DNA from 2 places in the Paenibacillus sp. E222 genome. Region 2 is predicted to be linked to the other one. Evidence: predicted binding sites of a transcription regulator. Region 2 holds the regulator's gene; the other holds the start of a gene.

Region 1 (3,430 bases), 2.8 Mb from region 2:
CTGTAGCCACTTCCGGGTTAGTGGTATATCGGTACAACTGTCCAGCCCCACCAGAGCATAATACGGTTGCCTCTGCCTTCACAAATACTTGCGAACCGTCAGCCTTCTGAACCAACGCACCTACACATTCTCCCTGCTCTGTAATCAGGTCAATGACAAAATGCTCATCCCACACTTCAATCCCGGGATGTTCATTCGCCTGCGCAGCCAATGCACGCACAATCTCATATCCCGTTGCATCGCCATTGGCATGCAAAATACGGCGGTGGCTGTGCGCACCTTCCTGCGTCAACGCCAACTCGCCGTTCTCCAGATCAAACAAAGTACCCAGTCGAATCAGTTCTTTCACGCCGTCCGGGCCCTCGTTCACCAATGCTTCGACTGCTTCGGAGCGGCATAATCCCGCTCCGGCAACAAGTGTATCCTGCAAATGATAGGCAGGTGAATCATCCTCAGCAATAACCGCAGCAATGCCACCCTGCGCATACCGGGTGTTACTTTCCAGTAACGACTTCTTCGTGATCATCAACACACTGCGTTGTTCACTCGCCTTGATCGCAGTAAACAAACCAGCAATGCCTGAACCAATAACCAGCACATCCGTCTCCACCATCGGCAGCGCGGACAGATCAAAATCCACTAAATATTGCGGTATCATGTTATTTCACCTGTCTTGGAGCAAGAGTAGCGCATGCTACTTCACCAGTAACATGCGCTCTAGTGATTCTCTGGCTTTGTCAGCAACAGCCGGTGGCACGTAAATCTGCGGCTTCATCGTTTCGAGACATTTAACCAGCTTTTTCAAGTTGTTGACCTTCATATTCGGACATACAAGGAACTTGGTAGCAAAGTGGAATTGTTTGTCCGGGCTATCGAGACGCAGTTGGTATCCTGTACCATCCTCAGTGCCTACGATAAATTCCTTAGCGGATGAATTTTTACAATATTCCAGAATGGCGGTTGTGCTACCTACGAAATCACCCATCTCTACAACCTCAGGACGACATTCTGGGTGAACAACAAACTCGGCATTTGGATGCTTCGCTCTCATTTCAACCACGTCTTTGACCGTCAGCATATCATGGGTATTGCAGTAACCTTCCCAGATAATCATTTTCTTGTCTGTATGTTGTTGCACATAATGTCCCAGATTTTTATCCGGTACCCAGATGATTTCATCGGAATCAACAGATTGAATGACTCTGACAGCATTGGCCGATGTACAACAGATGTCGGTCTCTGCCTTGATCTCAGCTGAAGAATTGATGTACGTTACAACTTTGGCATTCGGGTGCTGTGCTTTCAATTTACGTAAGCCTTCAACGTTCACCATGTCTGCCATTGGGCAGCCTGCACGCTCGTCGGGAATAATAACCGTTTTGTTAGGAGCAAGAATTTTAGCGCTTTCACCCATAAAATGAACCCCGCAAAAAACGATAACATCCGCATCGGTCTGCGCTGCCTTCTGAGCAAGCAGAAACGAATCTCCTCGGAAATCAGCGACCTCCTGTACCTCGTCACGTTGATAATAATGGGCAAGAATAATGGCATTCCGTTCCTTCTTCAACTCCATCAGCCGCTCACGCAGCTCCCGGTTCATCTCAGCCTTGCGCTCTAAAGCCAGAGCTTCCACCTGTGATCCTCTCCTTATCGGAACAGCCTCTACGCTGTTTTATATGGCAAATCCAAGTCGTTATTTTCGCTTGAGAAACGAATCACAAGCGGTTTAACACCTAATGTACACAACGTTCACGACTCTGTCAATAAATGAAAACGCCCCAGAACAAGGACATAACCGCCCATTTCCTACGTGGTTCGCCCTAAAGCTCCCGGTTATCATTATCTATACAATTTGAAGGAATACATAAAAAAAGAGAGCCCGAAGGCTCTCTTTAGTCATCTGCCACGATAGGCAGATGGTGTTATAAATTAAGACGTTGGCTTCGTTCCACCATCATCTGGGTCATTGCTGTTTCCTTTATCCAGGTTCGGAGCTTCGTTAGGAATATCTCCGGCTGGTGGCTCAGGCGTTTCATCTTTGCCTTGGATACGGACACGTACATCACCGATGTTGTCGATGATCGCTTCTCCGCCTTCGCTAGGCGTACCTTCGCCATCGTTGCTGTTTTCATCTTTTGGAGTCAGGGAACCGGTCTCGATCAATTGTTTGATCTGATCCATTTCCAATGTTTCCACTTCCAGCAACGTTTGAGCGATCAGATGCACTTCTTTGGAATGTTTAACGAGCAAGTCTTTACACTTCTCATAACATTCGTTAATAAAGCGCTGCATTTCCTGATCGATCTCGTAAGCGATGGAATCTGAGTAATTCTGTTCGTGACCGATATCACGACCCAGGAATACCTGTCCCTGCGAACTACCGAACTGCATAGGTCCCAGCTTCTCACTCATACCATACTCCATAACCATGCTACGGACAATACCCGTAGCTTGTTGGAAGTCACTGTATGCACCGGTACCGATTTCCCCGATAAAGAGTTCTTCGGAAACACGGCCGCCAAGGAGTCCAGTAATTTTGTCCAGCAATTCTTGCTTAGTTACAAGCATACGATCTTCTTTTGGCAACATGATTACATATCCACCCGCACGTCCGCGCGGAATAATGGTAACTTTATGTACCATATCGGCATGTTCCAGGAAGTAACCTACAATGGTATGACCTGCTTCGTGATAAGCAACAATACGTTTTTCACGGTCACTGATAACACGGCTTTTCTTCTCCGTACCCACAATGACACGGTCAATCGCTTCGTCTACCTCACGCATGGAAATATCTCTACGATTACGACGTGCCGCAAGCAATGCCGCTTCATTCAAGAGATTTTCCAAATCTGCACCGGAGAATCCGGTAGTACGCTTCGCAATAATGTCCAGCTTCACATCTTTGGTGAGTGGTTTGTTGCGTGAGTGTACTTTCAGAACCGCTTCACGACCTCTCACGTCAGGGCGATCAACCGTGATTTGACGGTCAAAACGTCCTGGACGCAGCAAGGCAGGGTCCAGAATATCAGCACGGTTCGTTGCAGCAACGATGATAATACCTTCATTGGCTCCGAATCCGTCCATTTCAACGAGCAACTGGTTGAGTGTTTGTTCACGTTCGTCGTGACCACCACCAAGACCAGCACCACGCTGACGTCCTACAGCATCAATCTCATCGATAAAGATAATACATGGGGCGTTTTTCTTCGCATTTTCAAACAAGTCACGTACACGAGATGCACCGACACCGACGAACATTTCAACGAAGTCAGAACCGGAAATGCTGAAGAATGGTACACCCGCTTCACCGGCAACAGCACGAGCGAGCAAGGTTTTACCTGTACCCGGAGGACCCACAAGCAATACGCCTTTAGGAATCCGTGCACCTACTGCTGCGAATTTACGAGGGTCCTTGAGGAAGTCCACG
Region 2 (3,430 bases):
TTCATATGAAATACTTTACGTTGGTTCATACACTGACCCGACTGTTTAAAGATAGCCGTAATGGCCAACTGCCGATGCTTCGTTCTCAATTGTCGGGACATGAAAATTCGGTACAGTGGGGCTCCATGATTGATCAGATGTTCCCGCTTGCTGTCGAAGTCAAGGAGATGTGGGATCGACTAAGCGATACCTTGTTCGGCCTCCTGCCTGAACGCAGCGATGCTTCTCCAGGGGAGACAGGACAATTTTCTCTTAGACTGAAGCCTTCGCAAAAACCAGCCAAATGGCAGGAATTGCAGGATGCTGAAAACCAAATTTATGTCACTCTAGGCGATTTGATTCGTAAAGGCGACAAGCTGCTGCTTGAAGTGAAAGAAGATCAGGACGATTATCAGTCCGATAGTCTGATTACGGATATCTCAGGTCTGCTGAAGGATTTGGCAACGATCAAGGATAACCTGCGTTTCTTCATGCGGATGGATGATGCCAACACCGTGTACTGGATGGAGGCCAGCGGCCAGTTCCGCAGCAAATCACTGCAGCTCTATGCTGTTCCTGTCGATGTCAGTGCCCAATTGAAGGATATGTTCTTTGATAAAAAGAAAAGCGTTGTGCTTACATCGGCTACGCTCTCCGTTGACAAGTCATTTCAATTCATGATCGAACAGTTGGGCTTGCAGGAAGCTGCCGAAAATAACCGTCTGTTGACGTCCATGCTGCCGTCACCGTTCAATTATCGCGATCAGGCTCTGCTCGTCATTCCGCGTGATTTCCCAAGCGTGAAGGGCAGTGTAGGCGATGCCCACTTTGTGGATATGCTCGTACACTCGCTCGCGGAAACGGCTATTGCGACTCGTGGACGCATGATGGTGTTGTTCACCTCCTACCGCATGCTGCGCCAGGTCTATGACCCGCTCAAAGAGGCTTTGTCAGGCAATGAAATATCTTTGCTGGGGCAAGGGGTGGACAGCGGCAGCCGTTCCAAGCTTACACGCCGCTTCCAAGATGCGAAAGCAACGGTGCTTCTTGGCACAAGCAGCTTCTGGGAAGGGGTGGACATTCCAGGAGAGGCTCTGACCTGTCTTGCGATTGTCAGACTGCCATTCCAGCCACCGAATCATCCATTGGTCGAAGCGAAGAGCGAGCTTTTGCAGCAGCAGAAGAAAAACCCGTTTATGAAGCTGTCCGTACCACAAGCTGTCATCCGCTTCAAACAGGGATTTGGCAGACTGGTTCGTACAGGCAAAGACAGAGGCATTGTAATTGTATACGATACACGCGTTATTGAAGCGTATTATGGCAAGTACTTTTTATACTCATTACCTGGTCCCAAAATGGAGCACATGCTCACTGAGCAGATGGTTCCACGCATTTCGGAATGGCTCGAGAGACCCACTGAAGAGCAACAATAACAGATACGCTTTGTAGCTTCCATTATTGCATGACGCCACTGATTGGCTGTAAAATTGAGTAATATCATGTATTCGTTTCATGGATATGCGAGTAAGGCGAATAAAGCAATTATCCATTATATAACAAGGAGCATCCTGTTTAATTCAGAAATCATGTTGCATCGTTTTAGACAGGGTGCTCATCTTTTCATCTATCTATCGTGGCTTTGGTAAGGGGGAGCAATTGAATGAAATCAGATAAAATTTCGGAAGCCGTGGTGCGCAGATTGCCTGTTTACTTGCGTTATTTGAATGAACTGCATCAGCGCGAAGTCAATACGGTTTCTTCACAAGAACTTGGACTGAGGTTGGATTTGAATCCGGCCCAGATTCGTAAAGACTTGGCTTACTTCGGTGACTTTGGTCGTAAAGGAATCGGGTATGACGTTTCATATCTCATCGAGAAAATTCGCCATATTTTAAAAATAGACCAGCAGATCAATGTGGCTCTTGTCGGAGCTGGTAATTTGGGACATGCCTTGTCCAATTACAATGCTTACCTCAAAGACAACATGAAGATTGTCGCTGTATTTGATGCCTATGGTCCGAAGATTGGGAGTCAAATCAACAGTTTGACGGTGCAGCCGATGAATGAATTAACGGATTCGGTCAAAAAGGATAACATACGCATCGGTATCATCACGGTTCCGGATACGGAAGCCCAAAATGTTGCGGATCAGCTGATTGAGTCAGGAATTGAAGCAATTCTTAACTTTGCGCCAACCATCCTGAAGACCCCGCCGCATATTCGCATTCACCATGCCGATTTTACGACGGATTTGCTTAGTCTGGCTTATTACTTGGAGAATGGAAAGGACGACGAGGAAGATGACGACAAATAGATGGGTAATTCACAACGGCAAATTTGCCGTGAGTGAAGGCGCGAATTGGAACGTGGTTCAAGGCTTTATGGTTGTAGAGAATGACAAGATTGTGCATATTGGTGAGACATTGCCGGAAGGAGACGAAAGTCTGACAAAGGTGGACGGAAAAGGACTGTTCTTCTTGCCGGGTCTGATCAATACGCATGGTCATGCGGCCATGTCGCTTCTGAGAGGCCATGGAGACGATCTGGCGTTACAAGTATGGTTGCAGGAGAAAATGTGGCCCATGGAAGCCAAAATGACGTCTGAAGACGTTTATTGGGGTACATCCCTATCCGTGCTTGAAATGTTGAAAGGTGGAACAACAGCTTTCCTGGATATGTATGATCATATGGATCAGGTTGCGAAAGTGGTGGAACAATCCGGCGTTCGGGCTGCTCTGGCACGTGGGGTCATCGGACTTTGCTCAGAAGAAGAACAACTGCGCAAGCTGGAAGAGTCCGCCGCATTTGCTCGTCAATGGAATGGACAAGCAGACGGAAGAATTACAACCGTAATCTCTCCACACGCACCTTACACTTGCCCTCCGGATTACATAGAGAAGCTGGTACAGGTTGCTCATGACCTGAATCTGCCTTTGCATACGCATATGTCTGAAACGCTTCGCGAAGTGGAGCAGAACGTGGCTGATTACGGACTGCGTCCGGTTGCCCATCTGGAGAAACTAGGATTTTTCTCCCGTCCATCTCTGGTTGCACATGCGGTACATCTGAATGATGAAGAGATCGAGATTCTCGCAAAGCATGATGTAGCAGTGTCCCACAATCCAGGCAGTAACCTGAAATTGGCTTCGGGTGTTGCACGTGTGCCTGATCTGTTGAAAGCTGGCGTAACCGTGTCCCTGGGAACAGACGGACCAGCAAGTAACAACAATCTTGACATGTTTGAAGAAATGAGACTGGCTGCCTTGATTCACAAAGGGGTGTCCGGTGACCCTACTGCAGTGCCGGCAGGGGAAGCACTTCTGCTTGGAACTTCATATGGGGCCAAATCTATATTCCTGAACAATACAGGCGCTCTGCAAGTTGGCATGAAGGCTGACTTCATCGCGTTGAACATCGAGCAGGCCCATTTCTATCCGCATACGGACCTGAT

What was found. The regulator Rex, encoded in region 2, represses fermentation and respiration genes when NADH is low (regulators of the CRP and FNR family bind a similar motif). The targets are predictions, from matches to a motif close to TTGTGAAATATTTCACAA.
Region 1: nadA (quinolinate synthase NadA) is a predicted target of Rex. The motif match lies at 1,704-1,721, and genes of this name have one in related genera.

What each region holds. Positions count from the first base shown of each region.
Region 1 covers NZ_CP058552.1:1,124,874-1,128,303, forward strand. The annotation lists gene nadB (L-aspartate oxidase) at 1-658, opposite strand, end outside; gene nadA (quinolinate synthase NadA) at 695-1,633, opposite strand; partial or broken gene ftsH (ATP-dependent zinc metalloprotease FtsH) at 1,930-3,430, opposite strand, start outside.
Region 2 covers NZ_CP058552.1:3,898,303-3,901,732, forward strand. The annotation lists gene dinG (ATP-dependent DNA helicase DinG) at 1-1,412, shown strand, start outside; gene HW560_RS17645 (redox-sensing transcriptional repressor Rex) at 1,640-2,293, shown strand; gene HW560_RS17650 (amidohydrolase) at 2,280-3,430, shown strand, end outside.